DNA from 2 places in the Neptunomonas sp. XY-337 genome. Region 1 is predicted to be linked to the other one. Evidence: predicted binding sites of a transcription regulator. Region 1 holds the regulator's gene; the other holds the start of a gene.
The links. The regulator FNR, encoded in region 1, switches genes on or off when oxygen is low (the NO sensors DNR and NnrR bind a similar motif). The targets are predictions, from matches to a motif close to TTGATNTANATCAA.

Region 1 (15,176 bases):
GCAAACAGTTGTTTACGTACTGAACAGCTCGAACAAAAAGAAAAAGCCAACGGCGTTGATGGCGAAGTTCAAAGCACACAACAAAATCTAAGATGATGTGCACTAGAAAAGGCCTCTTATGAGGCCTTTTTTAGTCTTGGAGCAACGCCTTTTTTCGAGGCGTTGCTGGTGGGGTGTTCGCCGCTTAATCTGCGATCTCGACCCGGTTTCGTCCGTTCTCTTTCGCACGGTAAAGGGCTTTATCAGCGCGCTCGATCGTTTGCTCTGCTGACTCATTCTCGGTGCGTTGTGAGATACCAAACGATGCGGTGATGGAGCTGATTACTTTGCCAGACTTTTTCTGCTTAATACGTATTGCTTGAATCTTGCTCCGTAGCCCTTCAGCAAGCTCGGCCGCTTCCTTTGCGCTTTGGCCAATCATAAGCACGGCAAACTCTTCGCCGCCGTAACGAACCGGTAGGGCAGGCTCCTTGCAAGTCTCTTTGAGCACTTTACCGAAGTACTGCAAAACCTTATCGCCCATGAGGTGGCCATAGTTATCGTTAAACTGCTTGAAGTGATCGATATCGATCATGACCAGTGTAGTGACTTTATGGCTTTTAGAGCCGGCAATTTGTTCTAGCTCTGCATCAAATACACGGCGGTTGAACAAGCCTGTCAGAGCGTCTACGCGCGCATCTTGGCGTGTACGTTGCAGCTCCTCCTTTAAGGATGCAATCTCCGCTTGCGCCGCTGCTATCTTCTCTTGAAAGTTATTGGTTGTTTGGCTGATAGAAGCGGTGTTTTCCGCTAAGCGGGTAATAATGGATTCGAGCTCAGCACCGTTATTCACCGGTTCTGATAGCTCAGCTAAGCTATCTTCCAGAATAACGCCAAAGCTGGTGGTGTGCTCTGCGGCTGTATGGGCGTGCTCTTGCAAATTCTGTGTCAGCGCAATTAACTGGTTTTGTGCTTGCTCTGATTCCGCTACCTCATCGCTGATAACGTGTTCACGAAACATCTGTTCGCCTAGTAGCGTCGGGCAGGTTCCGTAGGTTTCAAGTGTCTGGTCCATCTGCGTGTTGAGCGATGGCAGTTTGTTTGAAACATAAGTATACCAAAGCGCATAGTTCAACGGATTCGGTGGAATATTGTATTTCACCATCAGCGGTATGGCTTGGCGTAGATACTCGGCGGACTGGTTGGAATTTTCAGCGAACTTCATAAACACCTATCGCAAAAGGCTCAAGAGATTGATGGCTCTAATGTGTCTGGCGATAAACACATTAACTACTTCATCCACCAATATAACCTCGTTTAGTTTAGATTTAAACGCTTGTTTAAAAACGAATATTGATCGATACAAAGGAGTTATCGGCCTGACATAGTTTCCCTTTAAATATTAGTCAGGAGTTAGCAACACTTTAACCTACCTTAGTCTAATTTTGACTAAATTAGAGTGTGTTCATAAAAAGGCTGGACCGGAAGGGGCACTAAACGCTTTTCCAAATGCGTAACTTGCCCAACCAGTCATCTGGTGCCAGTCCGCTTTCGAGTTGGTTCCTTAGTGCTTCGCAAGTGAGTTGAAGAGTAGCTAACTCTTTTACCCGTTGCGGTGTAAGTTGCAACTCCACATCAACGTGATCATGGGCGTAAAAGAGTTGGATCTCGTTATGTTGCCATGGCGCAAGGTTAGGGGTCGTTTCGTTTAGGGAGGTTAGAATCTCTTTGCGAAGCGGTAAAATACGGCATACGTTCTGCGGTTCGTCGTCAAATGTATCGACATGGAAGATCACTTCACCGAGGTCATCAAATCGCTTTTTGAGTTGATAAACGGCCATATCGCCAAGCCAGTGGCCCTCAGAAGCGCTGCATCGAGGGTTTACCTGCAGGTGCATCTCTAAAAGAACTTTGCTGCCCATACGGCGGGTTTTGAAACTATGCACATCTTGAATACCGTCTACCTCAAGAACCGTATCGCGTAGCGCAGCCACTTGATCGTCAGGTAGCGCAGTATCGACGAGTTGCTTGATACTGTTCCAGGTAAGGTCCCAACCAATTTTTCCGACCAAGAGAGCGACGGCAATAGCCGCAAGCAGATCCAGCCATACCCAGCCCAGCATAGCGCCTGCGACGCCAACCAAAACCACAATGGAAGAGAGTGCATCGCTGCGGCTATGCCAAGCATTCGCAATTAACAGGTCTGATTTGAGCTTTTTACCGGCGGCTAAGGTGTAGCGGAAGATCCACTCTTTTGCAGCGACTGATATCAGAGCTACTAGCAAAGCTGGCCATGTGGGCGTTGGTATATCGGTTGCGTTAAAAAAGTGTTGAGCGCTTTCCAGTGCCAGTGCACCCGCAACGGCAATTAAAATAGTGCCCAAAATGACGGTCGCCATCGTTTCAAAGCGTGCATGACCCCAAGGGTGAGATTCGTCTGGCTCTTCATCGGCAATATGGAACACGAAGATAACGAGGAAGTCGGTAAAGAGATCTGAGAGAGAGTGAATACCGTCGGCAATCAACGCTGCGGAGTGGGCAAAGATACCCGCAACGACTTTCATGAGGCCCAAGACACCATCGAGTGCTGCACCTATCAGGGTAACCCGCTTCGCTGCCTTATTTCGATCCGATAGCTGGCTCATGCCAAAAAGTCCTTCCAAGTTGATGTTGCCACTCATATTAGCAAATCACAGAACAAGTTTGAGCCGATATTGCCTTTCCCTGTTAATAGAAAAAGCCTAATTTAGGGGTTGACACCCTGCAAACCCGCACCATTTGTGGGCTCTAAGAAAGTGATAGGAAAATGTCTAAAAACTTGACTTAAAGGCACATAAGTTACTGTTTTTTATGATATAAAACATCTGTATAAAAAATAAACAAATTGTCTTATGTTACGCTTTTTCGGGGGGTGTAAGACTTTTCTGTGACGCTACTAACAAAGTTATCCACAGTAACTGTTAACATTCCCCTTCAAGCCCCGCCAGCGTTGGTATCGCGGGTTACTAAACGGTTGTCTCGGGCTTAACAAGGGTCTAGGATGCTGATTTCGACATTAGTTGGATGAACAAACGAGATGGATAGCGTATACCTTTCCCAATTGCTCTTGCCGGTGGCTCTGTTTTTGATCATGTTCGGGATCGGTCTCTCGCTGACACCGGCTGACTTCCAGCGCCTAACGCAGCAGCCAAAGCCTGTTGTGTTAGGTGTCGCATTGCAATTAGTTGGCCTGCCAGCGTTTGGCTTTCTGGTTATCTGCGTGTTTTCGTTGCCACCGGTATATGCGGTAGGTATTGCGATCTTAACGTTTGCGCCCGGTGGTGCGACCTCCAATATGATCAGCTATTTATGTCGAGCAGACACGGCTCTGTCCGTTAGTTTGACGGCCTTAGCCAGCGTTGTAACGCCACTCTCTTTACCGCTGATGTCCTATGTTGCCGTTGGCTACTTTATGGGGCTTTCGGTGGAGGTGAATGTGCCTATCCTGCAAACCATCACCAAGCTCATTGTGATCTCGCTGTTGCCAGTGGTGCTGGGGATGTGGCTGCGCCATTATAAAGTCGCTGTTGCGATGCGTTTACAGCCGGTTATTAAGTGGGCTTCGCTGCTGTTTATGTTGACCGTTGTGATTGGTTTGCTGGTGGCGAATCGTGATCAGTTATGGGAGCTGTCGAGTGTTGCTGTGCCTGCTGTGTTAACGCTCTCAGTGGGGGCTATGGCTTTAGGTGCGCTGATCGCTCGTATAGCTCGCCTGCCATGGGAGCAGGCGCTGACTTTGGGTATCGAGACGGGGATACAAAATGCCGGTTTGGCACTGGTGATCACCGGGACGGTATTGCAAGATCAAGCGATGTCTACCGTGGTGCTGATGTACGGGATTCTGATGCAAGTTCCGGCAATCTTATTGGTGTTATATCGGAACCTGCCTGCGGGTAGATGGCGATGGGTGATGCCGCCCAGTTAGTCGATCCCGATAATTTTATGGGTTTGCAAACTTAGCCTCCAGCGCGGGTGCTGCATACAGTACTTGATCGCCTGTTGAGTGCTGTTTGGCTCAGCGGGGCTATCAATGGGCTGTAAATAAAAGTGCTCGAAATCAGCGCCTGCAAAGCGATCAGGCATGGCGGCAGCCTGTGGATAGACAAGCTTAAGCTCGTGCCCTTGCGTGATGATCACGTCGGAGCTTCCCTTTGGGCTAACGCATATCCAATCAATACCCTCGGGGAGTGGTTTGGTGCCGTTTGTCTCGATGGCGACTTCAAACCCCACTTTATGCATTGCATCTATAAGGGGGGTATCTAGTTGCAGGGCAGGCTCGCCGCCGGTAAAGACCACAAATGGAATACCTTCAGGGGTGGGCCAGAAGCTCGCGATCCGCTGCGCAAGACCCTGTGCGGTGGCAAACTTGCCACCATTCTGACCGTCTGTACCAACGAAGTCAGTATCGCAAAAATCGCAGATTGCCTTGGCTCGATCTTGCTCGCGACCAGACCATAAATTACAGCCTGTAAAGCGGCAGAAAACTGCTGGTCTTCCCGCATGGGCTCCCTCTCCCTGTAGGGTATAAAACATCTCTTTAACACTGTACATGGGATCAAGCACCTGGGGTTGTTCAAAGAAAGGGCAGTAGTTTACTGCGCACAGGCTGTGAATCAAGATCGAGGGTGGCTTATTCGTAAGTCTTAGCGCGGAACGTAGCGTATAGATCGGCGCTGGTGTATAACATTACTTATATCTAATAAAAATAAGCATATTCTAAGGTGGGATTATCATGTTCAAACGATCTCTTGCAGCTCTTGTGGTCACAGGGGCGATGGTGGCATCAACAGGCGTTTACGCAGAGGGCGGCGGTAAAGCCATGATCGCTCCGGGGCTCTTCTCATTTACGATCCAGCACGATGGCGAACCGATTGAGGTGATGCGAAACCAGAGCAAAGATAACCGTATCTCAGAGCTCTATGCCACCACTTTCCGTGGTATGCCGCAGCCGATGCATCCATTTGCACCCCACAAGGTGGAAACGCTCGGTGAACGCGAGTTTGTTGATTATATGATGCAGGCTGATAAATCGGATGATGTCATGGTTGTTGATACGCGCACCGTCGGATGGCACGAGCGGTTAACGATTCCCGGGGCGGCTAACTTTCCTTATACCATGATGAAGGATGCTGAGGAGCGCGATTGGGCGTTGGATGAGTTTGGTGCGAAGAAAGCCTCCGATGGTACCTATGATTTTAGCGGTGCTAAGACTTTGGCTATGTTCTGTAACGGCTACTGGTGTGGACAGACCCCAGCTATGGTACGCGCGATGCTTGAGCTCGGTTATCCGGCTGCGAAGATAAAGTACTACCGCGGCGGTATGCAGGCGTGGACGAGTCTTGGGTTTACGGTTGTCGGCGAGGCTGCAGAATAATCTTATCTATTTGCAAAGGCAGCGCGCTGACGCTGCCTTGACTACCGGGATTATCGGGTGATCTGGCCGCCAAAAGCATCCATGAATTGCGGATAGAGCTTTTGGCACTCCAGTGCTAAGCGCGATATGTCGCTATCTAGACGTACGAGGGGGTCCTCTGAGGCCTCTTCATTTAGCGTTTGCGATAGCTCCTCGGTGGGCTTTACGCGCTTCAAAGAAAGATCATCCTGAATCACAAAGTTAAGTGTTTCATCCCATGCGACGGCTAATTTCGTGACCTGCATACCCCCTTCGATATGGGCGATAATTTCATCACTGAACAGTTCTTGGCCTTTGATACGGATAACACCGCCTTCGTCGCCGGGCTCTTTTAACTCACACTCGTCTAAGCAGGTGAAGGGCACGCTATCGCGATTTTTCTGTAACCACTCAGACATGACAACCGCAGGAGCATGATGCACATCGGGTAAGGCAATGGGCAGTGAGCCTAAGCTGTTGCGCAGCAGGTTGAGCAGCTCTTCGGCTCGCTTATGCGAGGCGCTATCCACAACAACGAGCCCACTGCGCGGCATGACCAAAGCACTGGTTTGCTGGTAACGGCTAAATGCCCTTGGGAGTAGATCGAGTATAATCTCGTCTTTAAGTTGCAGCTGCTCTTTACGGTACACCTTACGCGCCTGCTCGCGCTCAATTACGGCAACCTTTTCCTGCAGTGCTTTCTTGATCACATTGGCAGGTAGAATCTTCTCCTCTTTTTGCGCAGTGAGCAGGTACGCGCCTTGCGCCGCAAAGACCAGTTGTTGATCCATCGCATTATGTGGTGCTATCCAGCCAAAGCGGCTTAGCTCTTGGCTTTTGCAGGGTGAGAAGCGATGCTCCTCCAACGCGTGTTCTAGCTGTTCTGCTTGATAGTCTTGTGATTCGGTGAAGCGGTAAAAGATTAGGTTTTTAAACCACATGCTGTGTCCTTGAATTATCTTAAGGCTGCGTCGCTGATTCGATCAGTTATTGAGGTGTCGCTTGGTTTTGGCCGTTGCTATGGCGGTAACAGGATCCTCTGGCCAAGGATGTTTAGGATAGCGTCCACGCGTCTCTTTGCGTACCTCCGGATAGCCATTTTGCCAAAAAGTTATCAGATCTTGGGTAACCTGCAGTGGACGGCCGGCGGGTGAAAGCAGATGTAACGTTAATGCTGTTCCGTTGATACGTGGGGTCTCGGTGCAACCAAACATCTCTTGGAGCTTAACCGCGAGTACCGGTGGATGAGTGCTGTAATCGATGCGAATACTCGAGCCGGAGGGCACGGTTAAGCGCTCCGGTGCTTTTTCGGTGAGTGCCTGCTGCTGTGGCCAACTGAGCGCAGAGAGCAGTATTTGCGCCATATTGAGGCTACTTAAACGCGAGGTTGAGCCCAGAAAGGGCACGAGCCAACTATCGAGCGACGCAAGTAAGCCTGCATCTGACCAATCAGGCCAATCGGTGGCTTGGCGCGCGACAAACTGTACACGCTGGCGCAGTGCTCGGCTCTTCTCACACCATGGGAGCACATCTACGCCTTGCCCCCGAATGTGCTGACAAAGCGCTTGGGCGTGCAGGTCTGGTGTCATCGCGATGGGACGGCGCGCTAGTACGAGTTTGTCGATGACCACGTGTTCGTAGGCAGCCACACGACTCTTTTGCTCATCCCATTCAGTGGTGGTTTCTGTTCGGGTCAGGTGGGCAAGCTCTGAGTTGAGTAGCTGGTGGTCCAGTACTTGAGCCACCCAGATGGTATCGCGGGCTTGATCAGCACGTCCGCCCAGATCGCAAACAACAAGCCATGTACTGCGGCTCAGCGGATCTGTGGCGGGCAATGTTGCCTGACGGCCGTTAGCAAGCTGAAACTGGCCAGCGCCATCTCCTCGGGCGATACGGTCTGGCCATGCGGCAGCGACAAGCTGAGCGAGTGCGTTGTCACTGATATTGTTGTGTGCGTCGGCGGTACGACTCAGGCGCTTTGCTTGCTGGATAATACGTTTAGCCGTTGGATGGCTGCGATGTTGCCGCAACCAATGAAGACGCTTTGCCAGTTCGGATCCTTGGCCAAAGCAGGGATCCCGTTCCGAGAAAAGGCTCGCTAGCAGCGCCGCTTCTGGCACCAATTGAAGTGTTTCAGCAACAACAAGCATATGTGCTAAGCGTGGGTGTAATGGCAGCTTAGCCATCTTCTCACCACACGGGGTTAAGCGCTTTGCCCCGGAGCTATCCTGTGCCAGTGCGTTAAGTTTTGTGAGCAGCTCTTCTGCTTGCTCGAGCCGTGCTTTTGGTGGGGGCGTTAGCCATTGCAAGTCACTTGGGTCGTGGCAGCCCCACTGATGTAGTTGCAGTGTTAGAGCACTTAAATCGGCGTGTTCAATCTCGATGGGAGCTTGGGGGGCTAATTGGTCTTGCTGCTCAGCAGACCAAAGCCGATAGCAGCAGCCGGGCTCGGTGCGGCCAGCACGACCGGCACGCTGAATACTGGCAGCTTTTGATACACGCTGTGTGTGAAGGCGGCTCATACCCGTACGTGGGTCGTAGATCGCCGTGCGGCTAAGCCCTGCATCGATCACGACTCGAACACCGTCGATGGTTAAGCTCGTCTCGGCAATCGCCGTGGTGAGTACGATTTTACGGTGGCCTTTGGAAGCGGGTTGAATCGCTTCCTGTTGCTGCTCTATGGATAGGTCGCCGTACAATGGCGTGACTAAGCAACATGTGTCGAGTTTTCCCGCTAATGCGGTTTGCACTTTGCGGATCTCCGCGACGCCGGGTAAAAAGACCAGTAGCGATCCCGTTTCGTTCGCTAGCGCCTGTTGAATTGCTTCACTGACCCGCTCTGGTAACTGTTGCGAGTTGCTCCAGGGAGTGCTGTAGTGAACCTCGACAGGGAATGCCCGCCCTTCGCTGCGCACCTGTGCGGCATCTGGCAGGAGCTTTTCAAGATCGAGGCGATCCAGTGTGGCGGACATGAGCAGCAACTTGAGCGGAGCTTCATCGCGCAGTAGTTCGCGAGCTTCCAGCAGCAGCGTTAAGCCCAGATCGCTATCTAGGTTGCGCTCATGAAACTCATCGAAGATAACAAGGCCATAGCCATCAAGGCTCGGGTCGTTTTGCAGCATCCTTACCAGCACGCCCTCGGTCACCACTTCTATACGGGTCGTTTGGCTGACTTTCGTGTCTGTTCTGGTGCGCAACCCAATTGTTTGTCCAAGTGGTTCACCTAAGTTATGAGCTAGGCGTTGTGCCGCATTGCGTGCCGCAAGACGGCGAGGTTCAAGCATGAGAACTTTCTGCGCGCCTAGCCAAGGTTGGTTTAGGAGTGCAAGGGGAACAGCCGTGGTTTTACCTGCGCCCGGCGGTGCTTCTAGGATGAGCTCATGTTTATCTGCCAATGCTTTTTGTATAGACGGAAGAACCGAATCAATAGGAAGTGACATCATTGGCTATGGCTCGTTTGGAGATAGAGCGCGCACTGTAAAAAGCGCGCTGCCTTTTGTAAAGCCGCTATTGAGTATTGAGTGCCCGGTAAGACTGCTCAATCGCTTGGTCGAGGTAGTAGCCGTAAAACTCCTTATTGCTGATCCCCACTAATTTCTGGTGGACTTGAGCACCATCTTGATTCAAAAAGAGCAGGGTTGGAGTAAAGCTTGCGTTGTAGCGCGCTGCGAACTTCTTGGGTGATATTTGCGCACCATCGAAGTCGACTAGCAGCTTGTTACTGTCGACTTTGAGCTCGCGAATCTGAGCGGGGTAGGCTCGGTTGGCTTGCCGCTCGAGAGGTAACAAAAAATCTTCCCGAACCAGATCGCAGTAGCTGCAATCATAGCGGCTTACGAGTACGACATAGACATGCTTGTTTTGGTGAGAATCTGTGTTGCTGAAATCCGTGGCGCGCAGCAAGCTATCTTTGGCTTGCGCGCTAAATGCTACGGTTAACAGGCACAGAGCAATCAGTTGTTTGATCATTCTAATGTATCCATAAATTCGACGATCTGGTCGATCACTTCGTCAGCATAGAGGTCCCGAAAAAAGTGATCTGCGCCTTCAATGTTGTAATAGGTGACATGCGAGTTATCCACATTTGGCATCTTTTCAGGCAGATCAGGTACGGTATTATCTTCGCTGCCGCTGATGACTAACGTAGGTACGCTCGCTGTTTTTAAAAGCGTTGGTGTATCAAAGCGAGGGTTAGGCGCGTAATAATCAACAAAGCTTGCTGCTGTTACACGTGCATTCTCGCAGTAGATAAAGCCGGGCGTATCCAGCCAAGCGCTCTGGTCGCTTGCTTTTGCTCGTTGTAGCTCGTCATTGAGTGGTGTGCGATAGCGCTTTTGATAGCTTTCCTGCGCGTAATCTTCTGACCATGTCGCAGGGGCAATCAATACCTGCGCTTTGGCTTTTTCTGGGTATGTATCTGCGAACCACGCCGTTTGGTTGCCGCCGCGCGAGTGGCCGGCAAAAATAGGTTGTGTTGCCCCTTGAGTAGTTAACCAGTCCGCCCAAGCATTGAGCTCGGCGACGGCATCGGAGTGCTTATGTCGGTGGGAATCGGCGCAGTCGTACATGCCTTGGCGTGAGTCCAGCCCCAAGCTTAGGTTGACCGCTAGTGAGTTTATCCCCTCGTCACTCAGTAGAGACTGCAGTGTCGCGATGATCTCCATTTCGTTGTGTGCGAGCGTTCCGTGGGTCAACACAACGATATTGTCAGATAAGTTACTACCTTCTGCGATCGCTAAGTTAGCGCCAAGATTTAAGCCGTTGAAAGGTATCGTGACCTGCTGTGCGGCCAGAGATAGAGTGGGTACTGACAGGAGCAGCGTTGCGAGCGATCGCTTGAACATAGTGAGCCTCTTTTATTGTTATAAGCTTATATCGAAAACAATAGCAGAGGCCCAAACGAATGCCTAGAGACCTTCGTAGGCCAACATGGTGAAGACAGGAATATCTGCACCTTGGATGCGTGCGGAGCCCTGTAAATCGGGTAGGTCAATCAGTGCTGCGCTTTCGACCACCTCAGCTCCCAGTTTCTTGATCAATGTGCAAGCTGCCAGAATGGTGCCGCCGGTCGCGATAAGATCATCAAAAACTAGCACGCGATCGCCTTCGGCAACAGCGTCAGTCTGCATTTCAACCTCGGAAGTTCCGTATTCTAACTCGTAAGATTGAGAGACGGTTTCACCCGGCAGTTTACCCTTCTTTCGTACCAGCACCAGCGGGATTTGTAGCTGGTATGCCATGATTGAAGCGATTAGAAAACCACGTGCATCGATACAAGCAATATGGGTGATGTCGGCATCCATATATCGTTGTACAAATGCATCAGACACCATCCGTAGTGCTTTTGGGTCTTTGAAAATCGGTGTGATATCACGAAAGATCACGCCAGGCTCTGGCCAGTCGGGTATAGCTCGAACAACCGATTTGACATAGTACTCGTCATAGGACATGGAAAGTGCACTCCTGATAAGTCGTGTAACCACATAGAGTCTAATTGATGTGGCTCAATGTACGAATAGGGGAAGTCGGGTTTTAATTAAGACGTTGGGTTACACATAGAGATGGCTACTTCTTTGTGCAACTAAATTAACGCCGTTCTTCTAGAACGGCGTCTTTTTTTGTCCAGCAATCGTTAAATCGATAACTGCTGAACGTCGCTTTCCTCAGGGCATTCACCCGCGAGGCACTCGCCTGCTAAAGTGTACAGGTGATCCAGATCTAACAACTCGATCTCTTTACCATCGACGGTGATGAAGTTGCTTTTCTGGAAGCGTGTGAAAATACGGCTCACTGTTTCAACCGCAAGACCCAAGTAGTTACCAATTTCATTACGCGACATTGATAAGCGGAACTTCGATGGGGAGTAACCACGCGCTTGGAAACGTTGCGATAGTTTGACTAAAAATGTAGCAACACGCTCTTCTGCATTCTTTTTCGAGAGCAGGAGCATCATTTGCTGATCATCACGAATCTCTTTACTCATCGTACGCATAACTTGCCGGCGCAGCTCTGGAAGCTGTCCACATAAGTTATCGAGATTCTCGAATGGGATTTCACAAACGGTCGTTGTTTCTAGAATTTTGGCGGAGACAGGATAGATCGTATTATCAAAGCCACTTAAGCCTACCAGCTCACCGGGGAAGTAGAATCCCGTAATCTGCTCTTCACCTTCGTTGGTGATGGTATAGCTTTTTACGCTACCTGCGCGGATCGCGTAAACGGATTCAAAAGGTTCATCCTGATGGAAAAGGTGCTCGCCTTTTTTAAGTGGGCGGCTTTTCTCGATGATATCGTCGAGGCGTTCCATCTCCGTCAAGTTCAATGAAACAGGCAGGCATAAGGAACTCAAGCTGCAAGTATTACAATGCGCTTGCTGTAAGCTGTGTAGTATCCCTTCTTTTTTTGTATCACTCATGGCCATATCCTGTGTTGGTTTAAACATGCGAGCGGCTACTCAACGGAAATTATGTAACATTTCAGGCTTTCCTGAAAGTAAACATTAGATGATTCGTGAGAATCCTTTCGTTGGCTGCTGTTTGGGGATATAAGCATCAAACGTCATACATATGCGACGAATTAAAAGTCGACCAGCGGGTGTAACAGTTATTGCGTTGTCTTCCAGAGTCACAAGACCATCGGTTGCAAAGCTTGCCAGCTCAGCCAGTTCCTCTTCAAAGTAGCTTTTAAACGCGATATTGAACTGTTGTTCGATGGTGCTCGTATCAAGCTCAAAATGACAAATAAGTTGGGTGATGACAGCGCGGCGGAGTTTGTCGTCGTCATTTAGTGTGACTCCGCGCTTGATTGCAGTACTGCGCTCTTCCACGGCTTGCGAGTACGCAGCAATATCGTGTTGATTTTGATAGTAAACATCCCCGATTTGGCTGATCGCCGAGACGCCCATCGCAACAAGATCACAGTCTGAGTGGGTGGTATAGCCCTGAAAATTCCGGTGCAGATGGCCGGTTTGCTGTGCAACAGCAAGCTCGTCATCAGGTTTTGCGAAGTGGTCCATGCCGATATAGACATAGCCGGCATCGAGTAGCTTATTAATCGTCATCTCTAAGATGGCCAGCTTCTCTTCAGGGGAGGGGAGGTCCTCTGCGTTAATGTGCTTTTGCGAGCGGAAACGGTCCGGCATATGCGCATAGTTAAATACTGATAAGCGATCTGGACTCATCTCAATAACGGTATCCAGCGTTTCCGAGAAGCGTTGTAGGCTTTGTAGAGGCAGACCATAAATAAGGTCCATATTGATCGACTTAAAGCCAAGTTCGCGAGCTTTATCAAGGATCGCTTTCGTTTCTTCCGTCGATTGCACGCGATTCACTGCCTCTTGGACTTCTGGGTGCACATCCTGTACGCCAAGGCTGATGCGGTTAAAGCCGATGCGGCGAAGCGTCTCGAGCGTTTCCATAGAGGCTTCGCGTGGGTCGATCTCGATGGAGTAATCACCCTTGTCATCATCGCGTAGTGAAAAGTTCTCGCGTAATTTGTTCATTAGTTCAACCATCTGGTCGTCACTGATAAACGTTGGCGTACCGCCTCCCCAATGCAACTGATTAACTTGGCGTTTGTTGCTGTAGAGCGTACCTGCTTGTTCAATCTCTTTAAAAAGTGTGTCTAGGTACGGCTGGGCTTTTTTGCGGTTACGAGTGATCACTTTGTTGCAAGCGCAGTAATAACAAACGTGAGCACAGAAAGGTATATGTACATACAACGATAGCGGTGCTGTTTTATCCGCTGTCGTCTGTGAAGACTCGATGAGCTGTGGTTCTGTCAGCTCGCTGTCGAACTGGATCGCTGTTGGGTAGGATGTGTAACGCGGTCCAGATAGATCATAGCGTTTAATAAGATCTAGATCCCAAGAGATGGTGGCGTTATGGCTCAAAACTTATACCTCTGTTTAACAGCGAAAAGCGCAAATTATAGGGAGTTCTTGCGAATACGACGTTGACACTTATCAAGCTATAGCAGTGCCTGTAAACCTGCAAAAGGGATTGTGTAAATACCAAAGACAATGACCATCAATCCCGAAATAGAACGCACATACTGATTTGCCAGCAGGCTTTGTGCTTGTTGTGCCAAGATACCCGTTAGTAACATAGCGGGCATGGTACCTACACCAAAGGCTAGCATGAGCAGCGCACTTTGGCTGGCTGATTGAGCGGTGGCACTCCACAGTAGCGTACTGTAGACCAAGCCGCAGGGCAGCCAGCCCCAAAAAAAGCCCAGTGTTATAGCTTGCTTTGCTGACTGGACTGGGAGTAGCCGGGCTGCAAACGGCTGAATGAAGCGCCATGCATACCCGCCGAGCTTCTCGACTTGTAGCAGCCCTTGCCACCACTTAGCGATGTAAAGGCCCATAGCAATGAGCAGGAGCCCCGCAAACGTGCGCAAGGCAAGGCCCAAGATTTCACCTTTGAGTAGGAAGCCTAAAGAACCAACCAAAGCGCCTGCGATGCTGTAGCTGATCACTCGGCCAAAGTTGTAACCCAATAGGTGGTCGATTCGCTTTTGATGTTGACGCAACCCGATAGTTGCTGCGATACCGCCACACATACCCATACAGTGGGCACTGCCTAGTAAACCGAGTACGAAAGCCGTAACGACGCTCAGCGGTTCTGACACGTTAGTCTCGGTCTTTATCTTTTGGTTTGGCGTCGTCTGGAATCAGCTCGTTATCATCCTCGAAGAGGATGCTGTGTGCAGGGGATTCTAAGTCGTCAAACTGTCCAGATTTGACGCTCCACGAGAAAGCCCAGATAGCAAAGGCGACTAAGATAATAGCGATGGGGATGAGAAGGAAGATAATTTCCATTAGGCACACTCAATAAGCCAAAGGCTCATTTTACGGGTTTTCTACGAATAAGTTTAGTCAAACGCAGGGCATTTCCGACCACCACCAAAGAGCTGGCCGACATGCCGATGGCTGCCATATATGGGGCGATAAACCCTGTCGCAGCTAAGGGAAGGGCCGTAATATTGTAAAATAGCGACCAGCCTAGGTTCTCTTTAATGATCACTCGGGTTTTACGTGCGAGTAAGACGGCATCGGCTAACTTAGCAAGCTCACTACTGATGAGCACAGCATCGGCATTAGTCTTTGCAAGATCCGTCGCACTGCCCATGGCGATCGAAGTTTGAGCACCAGCAAGGACAGGAATATCGTTGATACCGTCACCCACCATCACTACTTTAGCGCCTTGCTCTTGAAGCTTTTGTATATAACTGAGCTTTTCTTGTGGCGATACATTGGCTGTAGTTTTGTCTATATCAAGTGCAGAGGACACTTCCTGTACGGCCGCGGAGCTGTCTCCGGTTAAGATCTCGGTGGTGATACCGATCGACTTCAGTCGCTTGATGGTGAGCTTGGCATCCTTACGTAATTGGTCGTTTAATGAGAACCAAGCAACAGGGGCGTTTTGATCACATAACAAGAGCCATTGGCCATGGTTATCCGGGGCGTCGGTATTCGACAGAGCCTGATGGCACAGCTGCGACGCGTATTCCGGTTTGCCAATTCGATAGATCTTTCCATCAACCTTGCCTTCCAAGCCTTGTCCAACAGTAACGTTGACATCCGCTGCGTTGGTCTCTTTGTAACGATGGAATGCTTTAGCAATAGGGTGCTCAGAATGCGCCTCAAGCGCCGCGGCTATTTGGAGCACTTTGGGGCTATCGAGATCCGCTAGGGGCACCGTCTTTTTCAGCGTAAGGTTCCCCTCGGTAAGGGTGCCCGTTTTATCGAATACTACATGGGTTG
Region 2 (15,176 bases), 370 kb from region 1:
CGGATGTAAAAATGGGCGGTTTTGCGAAGGTCGTGCAGAAGATGAACGACCTACAAGCAGGCGCCACCAACGTGCTTAAGCTTCATGCAGGCGATGCCATCACGGGGGATCTTTACTATACGCTTTTCAAAGGCGAAGCGGACGCCGCCATGATGAACCAAGTCTGCTTTGATGCTTTCGCACTTGGTAACCATGAATTTGATGATGGCGATGCTGGCTTAAAAGCCTTCCTAGATCACCTCAATAGCGGTGCCTGCAACACCGATGTACTGGCCGCGAATGTGATCCCAGAAGTGGGAGTCTCGCCACTCGCGCAAAGCAGCGCCACCGATTATTTCAAACCTTATACCATTAAAACCTTCGGTGATCAGAAGGTGGGGATTATTGGAATCGATATCGCATCTAAAACCAAGAACTCCTCAAGCCCAGATGCAACCACCCAGTTCCTCGATGAAACAAGCACTGCTCAGCGCTACATCGACGAACTAAGTGCAATGGGTATCGACAACATCATCTTAATGACCCACTACCAGTACAAAAACGACCTAAAACTGGCCCAAAGCCTTACCGGTGTTGACCTAATCGTCGGCGGTGACTCCCACACACTACTCGGCGATCAGTTTACTGCGCTCGGCCTTAACAGTGCTGGCCCTTACCCCACTCAACTCACCAATAAAAGCGGCGAACCGGTGTGTATTGTGCAAGCCTGGGAGTACTCGAACGTTGTTGGTGAGCTAGATATCACCCTGCAAGACGGCAAAGTGAAAAGCTGTATCGGCACACCCCACTTGCTACTGGCCGACACATTTGAACGCGACGACACAGAGCTTGCGGGTACTGAACGCCAAACCGTGCTGGACGCTATCGCTGCCAACGATGTGCTATCGGTCGTAATGGATGACCCAACCGCTGCCAACGTGCTTGCTGGCTATTCAGACCAAGTTGACTCACTCAAGCAAGCGGTGATCGGCTCCAGCACAGACGACCTTTGCTTAGAACGCATCCCAGGCCAGGGCAAAAGCGCGCTATGTGACGCTGCAGCCACCCAGTCAAACGGTAGCGATATCTCCAATATCGTTGCCAAAGCGTTCCGCACGATGAGTCTGACCTCAGATATCGCAGTTCAAAATGGTGGCGGTGTACGCGTCGACATTCCACAAGGCGATATCACGGTGGGTGACGCGTATACGCTACTACCTTTTGCCAACACGCTGGTTGAACTCACGATGACCGGTGCGCAGATTAAGGCGGTTCTCGAAGATGCCTTCGATTACGCTATCTCACCTGACGGCTCAACAGGCGCATACCCCTATGCCGCTGGTTTGCGCTGGGATGTTGACCGCTCCCAAACAAAAGGTATGCGCTTCAGTAACCTAGAGGTGATGCGCAAAGGCACAAGCACATGGTCAGCGCTCGACCTTAGCGCGTCTTATAAAGTCGTTACAAACAACTATATTGCCGGCGGACGTGACGGCTACCTAACCTTCGGCGTGATCTCGGCTGAAGAGGGTAAGGTCGTTGACACATTCCTCGACTACGCACAATCATTTGTCGACTACGTAGAAGCTGAAGGCTCTATCAGTAAGCTGCCACTGAGTGAGTACAGCACACAGAAATACTACGATGAAAACGGCGTACTCCAGTAACCCTCCAAGCCTCTGAAAAAAAGCCCGCAACAGCGGGCTTTTTTTCATTTCAAACCAAGGTCTAAAAAAGATCTTAAGAACAAGCTTCTTCAAACTGTCATAATTTATTTGTAGCCTGCCGCTACACTTATAGATGCCACTGAACGTGCAAGGATGAGAGCCTCCAGCACAAACGGCGGACGATATACGTCACAAAGTTTGCCAATGAATGGAGTGTAAATGGCTAACGTTTTTTACCTAATGGGTGCCTCCGGCAGCCAAAAAGATACACTAATCAACGCTCTAAAGACGCTGATTACCAATGACTCATTAATGATCGCTCCCCGCTACCGCGCCCCACTTCCAGCCCACATAGATCGTAACGATATTGGCCTATCATCAGAAGAGTTTCAACGACGCAGCGCCATGCAGCGCATCATTTTTCGCTGGGAAGCCAACGGTAATAGCTACGGACTGGGTAGCGAAACTGAAGCTTGGCTTGCGCTGGGGCAATCAGTACTCGTGAAAGGCTCTCGCGAAAGCCTAAAAACCGCCAAAGCTCACTTTGGTAAAAAACTGGTCCCCATTCTAATACATGCCGATAACAACCTGCTGCGCAGCCAAATGCTGCAATCAGGCACAGCATCATCCAGTGAGATTGAAGCACGCTTGATACGCGCGCAAGCGTACGTCACATCATTAGCCCCCCACTGCCACCTCATAAAGCTTGAGCGTGACATCAACAAAACTATTCAAGCATTGGAAACTTTGATTCGCATGCACTTAAACACCGAAAAAAACCACCACGAGGTGTGCGTAGATCATGCTTGAGTTTGTCTTCCTTGGCACAGGAGGCGCAGCACAAATACCGGTATGGGGCTGCACATGCAACGCGTGTCAACGCGCGACAAAAGACGCAACTAAGCAGCGCAAACCCGCCAGCGCCATGCTGAGCACTCCGAGTGGTAACACCCTAGTTGATGCCGGTAGAACAGACCTTGCCGAGTTATTCGCCCCAAGCGATATTCAGCGCGTACTCCTGACACACTTTCATATGGATCACGTACAGGGGCTATTTCACCTACGCTGGGGCAACATCGATCATGCCATCCCAGTATTCCGCCCCGATGACCCAAAAGGCTGTGATGATCTTTATAAACACCCCGGATGCCTAGCCTTTCAGACGCCGCTGACCGCATTTGAATGTGTTGAGTTTGACCTGTTCACCGCAACACCCGTTCCACTGCAGCACTCTAAACCAACGTTCGGCTATGTAATTCAAGCAAAATCCACTCGACTCGCCTATTTAACAGACACGAGTGGCATCGCAGATGAAACCGCAGACTTTCTAAACCAAACCCCTTTGGACATCCTTATCTTGGATTGCGCAGAGCCTCCCCGAAAGGAACGCCCCAGAAACCATAATGACCTCAATGAAGCACTACGCATTGTGCAAAGGTTACAACCCAAACAAACATTCCTGACGCACATCAGCCACAAGCTAGAGAACTGGCTTGATAAAAACCCCGGTTCCCTGCCGGCGAACGTTACACTGGCTTATGACGGTATGCGCATACCTTTAAATTAGAAAATGATGATATAAATATAAGACGTTTGTTGTATGTGCTTGACGCTCATCAAATCGCGAGCGCAAGTGGTGTTCATATAATAGGGGTGCCGTTTAACCAGTCAGGGATTCACCATGAAAGCGCGCCCTAATCCAACCAAGCGTGCTTGCCAACAGCAAGCCGACATACTGGTCTATCAAATTGATAACCGCCTTTACATCAACCTCACTGATCGATGCACACTTGCCTGTAAGTTCTGCCCTAAGCACAACGGCACCACAAAGGTACACGATTATCAGTTAGCACTAGGATCACGGCCAAGCCCAGAAGCTATTATTGAAAAGATCGGCGACCCAACGGCCTATGAAGAGATTGTTTTTTGCGGTTATGGCGAGCCAACACTGCGCTTAAAAGCGCTTGTAAGTGTTGCAAATGCCGTCAAAGCAGCGGGCGGAAAGACACGGCTGAATACAGATGGCTTAGGCAACCTCTTCCATAAAGAGGACATTATTCCACTACTCTCTACCTGCATTGACGCTGTGTCTGTTTCGTTAAATGCTCAAAACGAATACCTATACGAAAAGCACTGCGCGCCAAGCCTACCTCATAGCTATCCGGCAGTTTTAGCATTCATTGAACGCTCCGCCAGCTGGATCCCCGACACCACTGTCACTGCCATCGAGGGCTTAGAGGGGATCGATATACCCTCGTGCGCGCGTATTGCAGCGGAGCGTGGAGCAAAGTTCCGCTCCCGCGCGCTAGACGTTGTCGGTTAAGCGTTAGCGCGCTTCGGAAACGCGGTATAGATCAACTGCCCCTGAGCGAGGAAAGTCGATACTAACTCGCTCCCTAGCGGCATTCCCAAAAAATACCCCTGCACAACATCACAACCTAGCTCACGCAAAACCTCGAGCTGCTGCGCGGTTTCAACACCCTCTGCGACGACTTCAAGGCCTAACGAGTGGCCAAGCGCGATGGTGGCACTCACAATCTGTCGATCATTTGGGTCATCCAACATATCACGCACAAAGCTACGATCAATCTTCAGCCGAGACGCACTCAACTGCTTCAACGCGACCATGGAAGAGTAACCCGTACCAAAGTCATCAATAGCCAAACGCAGGCCCGACGAAGCGGCACTCTCGAGCATATCAAGCACCTCGCTACCAGCATCCATACACGCTGACTCAGTGATCTCCACTTCAAAGGTACCGAGCGGTAACTCCGAATCGATCAGCAGCTCAAGAAGCGCCTGAACGCCCTCCTGATTGCGCAGTTGCACGGGCGAAAGATTGAAAGAGACTGCACCAAACTGGTAACCGGATTCATCCCAGCTCGCGATCTGTGTCGCAACATGCTGCGCCACCCAAAAGCCGATATCGTCGATCATGCCACGCTTTTCAGCGACAGGAATAAAGGTCAATGGCGAAATCGCGCCGATCTCAGGATGCTGCCAGCGCAATAGCGCCTCAAAACCGATCAACTTACCGCTTTGGCAGCAAAACTGTGGCTGGTATTCCATATGCAGCTGCTGCAAGAAGCGCGCGCTACTGAGCATATGTGCAAGTTCGGCCTCGCGCTGGACACGCTCAGTCATCTCTGACTGATAGAAGATGTAGCAACCTCGGCCACGCTCCTTCGCCTGATAAAGCGCGATATCAGCCCGTGTAATCAGATCATCCGCACTCACGTGCTCATCGCACAGGACAATACCGATGCTGGTATTGGTTTTGAGTTTATTCCCTAAAAAGTCAAACGGCTGTTCAAAACACTGAATCACCTTCTCAGCCATGACCGCAATATCCGACGGCGTTGTCACACTGCTTTGCAGTATCGCAAACTCATCGCCCCCTAAACGCGCGAATGTATCGCCATCACGCAGGCTCTCTTGAATCCGCTTTGCGACCTCAATCAGCAGTTGATCACCTGCAGGATGCCCAAGCGAATCGTTCACCTCTTTGAAGTGGTCGATATCCAAAAGATGCAGGGCCGAGTGCTGACCAGAACGCCGATCCAAGCTCAACTCATGCTCAAAACGATCAAGGAACAAACGCCGATTCGGCAAACCAGTCAACGCGTCATGAAAAGCAAGATAACGGATCTGCTCCTCGGCTTTACGTCGGTGGGTAATATCGTGAAAGGTAACTACCGCACCAGAAACGCGATCATCGTCGTGAATTGGCGAACTCCAATACTCCACTGGAATTGAGTGGCCATCTCGGCACCAAAACACATCATGCTCAATTCGATAGCTGCGGCCATCTCTGATCGACTTCATGATACTGCACTCAAACTCATCAATAGCGGAGCCATCCTCACGCTTTGAATGAATCAGAGTACCTGCTTTGCGGCCGATCAGCTCATAAGCACGATAGCCCAACATCTTCGCTGCAGCCGGGTTGATAAAGGTCATCACACCGCTAGCATCGACGCCAAAGATCCCTTCATTGGTGTGCTCAAGCAACAAGCGTGAACGCTGCTCCGCAGTTTTCACCGCCTCTTCATAACTGATCCGATCACGAATATCCTTAAATACGGTGATCATGTAAGTGGTGTCTTCATAGACAAAAGGCCGTGATGAAACCTCAACGGGAATCTCTTCGCCACTGCGCAGTCTGTGCGTTGTGCGTGCGATACGCTGTGTATGCTGAATCTCCTGCCAACGCCGCTGTATATCCTCAAGCGAACATTTTGTATCCCAATCAACGAGCTTGGTTTGGTAAAGTTGTGTAGCGGGCACGTCAAAGTGCTTAATGGCGGCACTGTTCGCGTACACGATCTTAAAACCCTTATCTGGCACCGTGCAAATAAGCGGATCTAAGCTGATATCCACCATCGCATTGACCAACGATAGCTGCCCACTGAGCATCGTGTTCTCAGTAATATCGCGGCTCACGCCCAGTACGCCAACCATCCGTTGGTCACCGTCGTAGACTGGCGTTTTAAAGGTATCTAGGAGTACTTTTCTGCCATCTGCATAGGTCACCCATTCGTTGATGCGTAACGGCTTTTGGCTACCAAGCACCTCCTCGTCGCCACCACGCATCCGTTTAGCGCTCTCAGTATCTCCAAAGAGGGTGAAATCATCTGTGCCCACCAGCTCAGACTCAGCTTTGCCACTCATCATCTCGAAGGCTTTATTACAGCCAAGATACCGCGACTCGTTGTCTTTGAACGAAACCAAATCCGGGATCGAATCAATCAAGGTGCGAAGCCGACTCTTCTCCGCCAATAACGTCTGCTCTGACGCACGCTGGGCGGTAATATCGCTCCCAGATGAGAGAATTCCGATACGCTCACCGTTCTCGTCTTCGAGCATACGATTGTTCCAACGAATCAAACGATACTCACCTTGCTGGGTGATAATAGGACGCTCAATCTCTTGCTTAGGCTGTTTATCCGAGGCGAGTAAACGCTGGTAGGCATCAGATGCAGGCTGGCGGCTCTCTGGCGGCAGAAAGCTATCAAACCAGTTAAGCCCGATAGCGGCGTCTTGCTCGATCCCAAACAGTTCACATGCAAAACGATTGAGCATCGTGACACAGCCGTTATCATCGAGCGTGACAATGATGACTCCCGCAATATCGAGATAATAGTTGGCGCGGTGATGCTCCTGTTCTAGCGCACGCAGGGTTCTATTACGATCCTCAAGACTTTGCCCAATGCCCACGTAAACATCCTTACCACTGCTTGAGAGCAACTTCTGCCCATGCACTTCTAATGCATACATGGAACCATCTTTGCGCTTGTGCAAGGTTTCAAAGTGGAACAAGTTATCGTCTTGCAGTTGGGAGTGCATAATCTGCTTAAAACTGCCGCGTGCTACAAAGAGATCAAACGCAGAGACCGGCAACCCAATCAGCTCTTCGCGCTGCATTCCTAAATTTCGATAGGCAGCCTGATTGCAGTCAAACACAACACCGTTAGCATCAACCCAATAAACTGTAAAGTTAACCCGTTCAAGAACGTCGCGAGCATCACCCGGCGAAAAATGCTGTTTGCCGTGCGCAATCAACTCAACACCCAACAGGTTTTTATCATCAGCATGGGCACGAAATAGGTAGCAATCAACTGCATGATAACGCCCAGCCTCGCCTTTTAAACGCAAGGATTCGGCGTAGCTTTCATGCTGAATCTGACCGCCAGAGGGCAGGCGCGGGCGATCTTCAGGGTGCACTCTGCTGATAAAAAAATCCGCAGCTTGCCACTGTTCGATCGAAAAGCCTAAGAAGTCCGTTTCCTTTGATTTGAGATCCAGAAGGCATCTATCGCCACAACGGTAGCGCCCAATAATCCTTCTATCACCAGACTCCAGACGTGCTAAATCAAGCGTCTCACTGATGCTCATTTTTCTTCTTTTAATTGTCGAGTTGGAAAGCCGCAAAGAAAGCAAAAGGCGTTAATGCTCGTAAACTGCAGCCTTGCTATGTGACTCAACTATAGCACCAAATAAGCGACAACCCCTACGAGCTAAGACAAAAGGCTAACATCGCATAACCTGGATCAACACAAGCGAAATCATACCTAAATCGCGATAGCTGAACCCAGCAAAATACGTGCTGCCATACCCGCAGAAAAGCGCCCAAATGAGCGCTTTCAGCCGGTAGAGTTCAGCTAGACAAAGTAGGTCTTCAAGGGCGGAAAACCATTGAACTCTACTGAGCAATAACTGCTGGTATAGGCCCCCGTGGCTAGCCAATACATCCGATCACCTGGCTGCAAAGAGAGCGGTAATGTGTACTTGTGATTTTCGTACATGATATCCATGCTATCGCAGGTTGGCCCGGCAATAACCACCTCCTCCTCTTCACCATCACGCTCGGTACAGATCTGATATTTAATCGACTCATCCAGCGTTTCGATCAAGCCATTGAATTTGCCAACATCCGTGTACACCCAACGCTCTAGCGCGGTAGCTGACTTACGAGAAACCAATACCACCTCTGATACCATCACCCCAGAATCACCGACGAGTGAGCGGCCAGGCTCTAAGATAATTTCAGGTACTTCATCTGGAAAATCCTCTGAGAGAAAACGGGTGATCTCCTGCACATAGGTCTCGAATGGATTGGTTTTTTGAATGTACTGAGCAGGAAAGCCGCCACCCAAGTTGATCATCTTCAGTTTGATGTCATATTCGTTGTACAGACGATCCCAAACCACTTTTACCTTCGCGATGGCACCATCCCAAATATCGATTTCTCGCTGCTGAGACCCCACATGGAACGATACACCATACGGCTCAAGGCCAAGATCACGCGCCAAAACAGCCAACTCCACAGCCATCTCTGGGTTGCAACCAAACTTACGTGATAGCGGCCAATCAGCGCCTTCAGAGCCCTCGGTCAGAATACGAATATAGATACGTGAACCCGGCGCGACCTCAGCAATTTGACGAATATCTTCCTCTGAGTCTGTGGCATACATACGCACACCCCTCTCATAGAAGTATGCAATATCACGCTTTTTCTTGATGGTGTTGCCGTAGCTACAGCGCGCCGGATCGACGCCATGACTCAAAACCCGATCCAACTCATAGATCGAGGCGATATCAAAATTAGACCCCAGCTCAGCCAGCAGCGAGATCACCTCGTTGGCTGGGTTCGCTTTAACAGCGTAATATACGCTCGCGTATTTGAAACCATCCACAAGCTCAAGGTATTTCTCGCGGATTGTGTTTAGGTCAACAACCAAAAAGGGTGTTTCTTTGCGCTCAGCAAAGCTCAAAATACGTTGCCACGCCTCAGGGCGCAGATGATCTGGGCAGTTCACTCGTAGCGATACTCCAAAAGCAAAAACATAAGTAGTAAAATTTGTAAATACCCCCTAAGGGATAGGCGGCGGAGTATAGATAAAAGTGCGGTCTCAAGAAAGTGAATTTTATTAACAAAAAAAGGCTGTACCGATGAAATTCAGTACAGCCTTGGATACCACCTCACAACGCGGCTAAACCTCTACACCATGCCCCAGCACGCGCTCGATATCAGCGAAGGACTTAGCCTCGTACATCACATCAAAACCAATCTTTAGGAGCCGCGAGATATCACTCGCGGAGATGATTCCGCGGATGCGTTTCACTCCCGCAAGGCTGGTATCGATAACCAACACGTGCTGCCCACCCGAGTCTTTCAGCGTCAACATAACATCGCCAATCTTGGCATGTTGAACCTGCTCATGGGTTAAGGCTTGTAGCTGATCTCGCGGCATCATGATGTGTTTAACTTGAACATCCTCCCGCGCGAGCCCTCTGGTCTCCATGCACGAGATGACGCGCCGACCCATAATATCGCGTGCACTGATAATGCCCGCCACATCTCCAGACTCATCAAGCGTAAACAACAAACGTACATGCTGGTGTTTCATGTACTCTAGCGCTTCATCAACCTGCATGTTTTGTGACACGGTAACAGGTTCGGTGTGTTCAAAATCGGTCATGACATCGACGGCCGGGCTGTGCAAGCCCACTTGAGCTTGCAACTGAGCCGGCGTTAACAGGTGTGTGACATCGGTAATCTCTTGCAGACGGATATGGCGAAACTCCTGAAACATAATAAGCCTCCGGCGTTTTTGTTTTTCTTTTAGCTTAGCAGTTAACCGTAAGAGTTCACTTTGGCAACATCAGTTCCCCGCGGGCAACCACCACAGCATGCCCACCAACGCTAACAATATTTTCTTGCCCAACACGTTCGGTGCCAGCTTCAATAAGCGAAGGGCGGCCAATCTCCGCACCTTGAGTAATCTGCCAAGTGCCAAACCACCCATTACGCAGCGCCAAGCTGCCTACCAGTGCCGCAGCCGCGCTGCCCGTTGCTGGATCTTCCAAAACCCCACAAGCAGGGCAAAACATACGCATATGGATTGTCTGATTGGCTTTGTCCGCTACGAACAAACACAGATCAGGCACCGCATCGGCCCCTAAATGCGCTCGCCATGCGGCAAGATCTAGCTGAACACTCTCTAGCTGCTGCGAGTTGCTCAATTGCACCAACTGATAAGGCACACCGCTATTACCAATCCATGGTTCACCAACCACCGCATCACTCGCTAACCCCACCATTTCGCTTACCGATTGAGCGGTTAAATGGCTAGCTTTATAAGTGGGAGTTACCGCACTGCGCAGCGTGGCTTTGACGCTATCCGCTCCACGCTCAATCACTATCGGCACCGGCCCAACCTGCTCATTTAACACTAAATTGTCAGCCCCCTCTGGCAGCCACTTTAGATAATCCAGCAGTACCGCCGTACCCACAGTAGGATGCCCTGCAAATGGGATCTCGCCTTGAGGCATGAAGATTCGCACAGACCAAGCGGCATCCCCTGCTTTTTCCGTGATGAACACTGTTTCAGATAGGTTCATTTCACGCGCAATCTGCTGCATTTGTTGATCGGATAACCCCTGCGCATCCACAAATACTGCCAGCGGATTACCGGTAAACGCCGTTTGCGTAAACACATCTAACGTGTAGTAAGTTAAAGTTTTCATCTGCGCGACTCCTTTTGGTTATTTAAAACGCCGTCCCCAATACACCAACGCGACGACCGTTAACGCACAGGCCAATGTCCATTGATCTAGCACCTCGCCCATAAAGGTGACAGCAAACGCTATGGTAATAAATGGCTGCAACAGCTGTGTTTGGCTCACCGCAGCAATACCGCCCAACGCCAAACCCTTGTTCCACAGGAAAAAGCCGAACAGTTGGCTCACGAGCGCTAAATAGAGAAAACTCCCCCACCCTATCCAACTGTGGGTATTAGGCTCCACACCCAGCAGCAGATAAGTGGGCCACGTAACCGGAGCAGCTAACACCAATGTCCAGCAGATCACTTGCCAACCGGGCATTTCGCGTGAAAGCTGGCCGCCTAACGCATAACCAAGGGCCGCCAACACAACCGCTGCAACCAACACAAGATCACCAGCAGCTAGCGCGCCAACACCATCACGGGCCATAAAAAGCGTTACGACCAGCGCGCCTGACACACTACAGAGCCAAAACCCCAAACCACAGCGCTCCTTTGCAATCCAGGCCGCACAGATGGCGGTTAGCAAGGGCAGAATCCCCATCACGACACCACCGTGGGACGCTTCAACGCTTTTCATAGCGATCGCAGAAAGCACTGGAAAGCCAAACACCACACCACACGAGGTCAACAGCAAGCGCTTAATCTGGCTCCTAGAAGGCCACTGCGCGCGATAGAGCAACAGCAGTGCTGCAGCAACCACAGAAGCGATGGCCGAACGGCCAAAACCCACACTGACCGGATCAAAATAGGTCACGCTCCAGCGCGATGCTGGCAGCGTTAGGCCAAACAGCACCACAGCGAACGTGCCATAAAGCAAGCCTTTTACATCGTCCGAAAGCCCCGACTTTTCCGCTAGCGGGGTGCTACCTGCCCACATCTAGCACCTCCAAAATGGCTTACGTGATTCTTCCAACGCATCCGCGCGCGATACACCAATATCTTTTAGTGCTCGTGCATCAAGCATGGCTAGTTGTTTGCGGGTGCGATAGCAGCGGGCCATGCGCTGCAACTTTTGCCAAACTGTATTAAGCAAACCGATAACGAACATGTGAACTCCCTCCACGTAATTGAATTTACAGCATCTATGCTATGCGCTACCCTGAAGCCATTACAGATTTAGAAACAAAAAATAAAACCAGCACAGATAAAACAGCACAGATAACTGTCATGGCTTCTAAGCTATAAACTGTACTGGTAGCGATAAACCAAGGCGACAAACTGTCATGAAACTTTATGAACAAGTGGCGGATGCCATCGCGGCACGGATCGATCAGTCTTACTATCAAGTTGGCGAAAAGCTGCCCTCTATCAGAGCCATCAGCCAAGCGCATGGTGTTAGCATCTCAACAGCACAAGAAGCCTACCGCCTCCTTGAAGAACAAGGCCGAGCAGAAGTTCGGCCCAAGTCAGGCTTCTATGTCTTAGCACAAAGCAAGTCACCTCAGCAGCTACCCGATCTAAGCCGCCCCGCCCAGCGTCCGATGGAAGTATCGCAATGGGAGGATGTACTGGAGCTGCTGTGCGCCAACACAAATAGGGAGATGATCCAGCTCGGGCGCGCTATTCCGGAACTAGGGGCCGCAACGCTTAAACCCCTAAGCCGCATCATGGCGGATCTCAACCGGCAAGACCCGCTGGCCACGCTCAACTATGAACACCTAAGAGGCTCCGATAATCTGCGTTTGCAGATTGCTCGCCTTATGGTGGATGCTGGTTGCGTGCTGCACCCTGATGACATCGTCACCACCACGGGCTGCCAAGAGGCGATTTCCACCAGCTTACGAGCAGTGACAGAACCCGGTGATATTGTTGCGGTTGATTCACCCAGCTTCTATGGCTCGATGCAAGCGGTGAAGGCGCAGGGTTTAAAAGCGCTCGAAATCCCTACGCATCCTGAAACGGGCATCAGTCTTGAAGCCCTTGAGCTGGCTTTGGAACAGTGGCCGATCAAAGCTATTCAAATCACCCCTACGTGCAACAACCCGCTAGGCTACACAATGCCAGAGGCGAACAAAAAGCGCCTACTCGCAATGACTAAGCGCTACGACCTGCCCATCATTGAAGATGATATCTATGGTGATTTGGCCTATCAGGCGCCGCGCCCCCCTGCGCTGAAATCCTTTGATACCGAAGGGCGTGTACTTTATTGCTCATCCTTCTCGAAAACACTCGCGCCGGGGCTGCGCGTCGGTTGGTGCGCACCGGGGCGCTATCTCAATCAAGTGATCCATATGAAGTACGTGGTCACTGCCAGCACCGCCACTTTGCCGCAAATGGCGATCGCCGAGTTTATCGCGCAGGGTGGCTATGAGCGCCATGTACGTAAGATGCGCGCCCAGTATCAGCAGAGCCGCGACGTCATGATTGGCTGGATCGAGAAGTACTTCCCGGCTGGCACCAAGATCAGCTACCCCCATGGCGGCTTTCTTTTATGGGTCGAGCTGCCATCAGAACTCGATACAAGTGAGCTAAACGAATACCTGATCCCGGAAAATATCTGCATCGCCCCCGGTGTACTTTTTTCGGCATCTGGTAAATATCAAAACTGTATGCGCCTCAACTTTACCGATCCACCCAACGCCAAGAATGAAGCGGCGGTCAAGCGCGTGGGTGAACTGGCCGCTCAATTGATCACAGAGCAAAAAGCCACCCTTAACGGAACGAAGCGGGTATAATGCCGCGCTCTTAAACTGACTTTCAAGACAGGAAACGACCACCTTATGACTGCATCACGCCATGCCTATCGCGCTGCCATTATCCATATGCTTGACGACCCAGCTAGCAGCGCCGAGCAAGATAGCTATGAGTATTTTCAAGATGGTTTGCTGGTCGTTTCCGATGGCAAGATCGTACAGCTAGGCGAAGCAGAACAAATCCTGCGAACACTGCCTGCCGATGTGCCCATCACCCATTACCCAAACCATCTGCTAACTGCTGGGTTTGTTGATACTCACATTCACTACCCACAAACAGAGATGATCGCCTCCTACGGAGAGCAGCTCCTCGATTGGCTCAACAACTACACCTTCCCAACCGAGCAAGCCTTCGCCGATGCAGACCATGCCAAGCGCGTCGCTACGCTCTTTCTCGACGAGCTAATGCGCAACGGCACCACCACTGCGCTGGTCTTTGGTACGGTGCATCCAGAATCAGTGGATGCGTTTTTCACTGTGGCGCAGCAGCGCAAGCTGCGGATGATCTGCGGCAAAGTGATGATGGACCGGAACGCACCGGATTACCTGACGGATACGCCCGAGCAAAGCTACACCCAGAGCAAGCAGCTCATCGAGAAGTGGCACCATAAAGATCGGCTGGCATACGCCGTGACACCGCGCTTTGCGCCCACCAGTACGCCAGCGCAGCTTGACCAGGCCGCACGCCTGCTAAGTGAGTACGAGGGTTTGTATCTCCACACCCATCTTGCCGAGAATAAGCAAGAGTGCGCGTGGGTGAGCGAGCTATTCCCCACCAGCGAAAGCTACCTTGATGTCTATAAACAGCATAATTTACTGGGTAAACGTAGCGTCTTTGCGCATGGCATCCATCTTAACGATACCGATTGCTGCCAACTGCGTGATTCCGAGTCAGCCATTGCGTTTTGTCCAACCTCAAACCTCTTTCTCGGCAGTGGCCTTTTCAACTTACCCATGATGGAGCAGCATGATGTTGCTGTTGGGCTAGGCACCGATGTGGGGGCTGGTACCAGCTTTTCTATGCTGCAAACCCTTAACGAAGCCTACAAAGTGATGCAGCTACAAGATGCCAAACTCTCACCGCTGAAATCACTCTACTTAGCCACACTGGGCGGTGCACGGGCGCTGCACATTGATGACAAAGTCGGCAACCTAACCTCTGGTAGCGAAGCTGATTTTATCGTGCTGGATCTCAACGCGACGCCGCTGATCTCCGCCCGTATGGCCAACGCAAGCGCCATCGAAGAGCAGCTATTTGTCTTGATGATGCTGGGTGATGATCGCGCTATCGAGGCAACCTACGTCAGTGGCGACTTAGCATGGCGTAAACCCAGCGCTTAAATCACCGCTCCACTATCGTCGCCTTGCGGCTTGGCAACAGGCCGCATAGCATTGCCCCATTTACTATCGAGCACACCCCAGCACCATGAGCCGTATCCGCGCACGTAATCACGAAATTATCCTTCGCGCCGCTTGCATCGAGTTTGCAAAAAGTGGCTACGCAGGCACCAAAATCATCGATATCGCCAAGCAGGTTAACCTGCCAAAGCCCAATATCTATTACTATTTCCAAAACAAGCAGAACCTCTACCGCTGCGTACTGGAATCGATTATCGACCCTATTCTGGCGGCCTCTGACCCGTTTGAGCGCCACGATGATCCAGCTATCGCGCTGGCGGAATATATCCACACCAAAATTCGCATCTCCCAAGAGCACCCCGACGCCTCCAAGGTGTTCGCAAACGAGATCATGCACGGTGCGCCCCACC

Region 2: a site for FNR is predicted at 3,253-3,266, ahead of E4L36_RS06555 (TatD family nuclease-associated radical SAM protein). Genes of this name have one in related genera too.

Annotation. Positions count from the first base shown of each region.
Region 1 is NZ_SPLL01000002.1:236,873-252,048, forward strand. It holds gene E4L36_RS04765 (hypothetical protein) at 1-91, shown strand, start outside; gene E4L36_RS04770 (GGDEF domain-containing protein) at 185-1,204, opposite strand; gene E4L36_RS04775 (cation diffusion facilitator family transporter) at 1,473-2,624, opposite strand; gene E4L36_RS04780 (bile acid:sodium symporter family protein) at 3,056-3,943, shown strand; gene queE (7-carboxy-7-deazaguanine synthase) at 3,940-4,569, opposite strand; gene E4L36_RS04790 (rhodanese-like domain-containing protein) at 4,751-5,392, shown strand; gene rdgC (recombination-associated protein RdgC) at 5,443-6,351, opposite strand; gene hrpB (ATP-dependent helicase HrpB) at 6,394-8,853, opposite strand; gene E4L36_RS04805 (thioredoxin fold domain-containing protein) at 8,918-9,379, opposite strand; gene E4L36_RS04810 (alpha/beta hydrolase) at 9,376-10,254, opposite strand; gene E4L36_RS04815 (adenine phosphoribosyltransferase) at 10,318-10,860, opposite strand; gene fnr (fumarate/nitrate reduction transcriptional regulator Fnr) at 11,043-11,825, opposite strand; gene hemN (oxygen-independent coproporphyrinogen III oxidase) at 11,910-13,301, opposite strand; gene E4L36_RS04830 (sulfite exporter TauE/SafE family protein) at 13,379-14,041, opposite strand; gene ccoS (cbb3-type cytochrome oxidase assembly protein CcoS) at 14,043-14,231, opposite strand; gene E4L36_RS04840 (heavy metal translocating P-type ATPase) at 14,257-15,176, opposite strand, start outside.
Region 2 is NZ_SPLL01000002.1:606,953-622,128, reverse strand. It holds gene nadN (NAD nucleotidase) at 1-1,646, shown strand, start outside; gene E4L36_RS06565 (hypothetical protein) at 1,866-2,456, shown strand; gene phnP (phosphonate metabolism protein PhnP) at 2,449-3,213, shown strand; gene E4L36_RS06555 (TatD family nuclease-associated radical SAM protein) at 3,328-3,969, shown strand; gene E4L36_RS06550 (PAS domain S-box protein) at 3,966-7,541, opposite strand; gene E4L36_RS06545 (type III PLP-dependent enzyme) at 7,808-8,965, opposite strand; gene E4L36_RS06540 (CBS domain-containing protein) at 9,140-9,742, opposite strand; gene E4L36_RS06535 (PhzF family phenazine biosynthesis protein) at 9,798-10,676, opposite strand; gene E4L36_RS06530 (DMT family transporter) at 10,695-11,591, opposite strand; gene E4L36_RS06525 (DUF1127 domain-containing protein) at 11,592-11,762, opposite strand; gene E4L36_RS06520 (PLP-dependent aminotransferase family protein) at 11,938-13,389, shown strand; gene guaD (guanine deaminase) at 13,435-14,748, shown strand; gene E4L36_RS06510 (TetR/AcrR family transcriptional regulator) at 14,834-15,176, shown strand, end outside.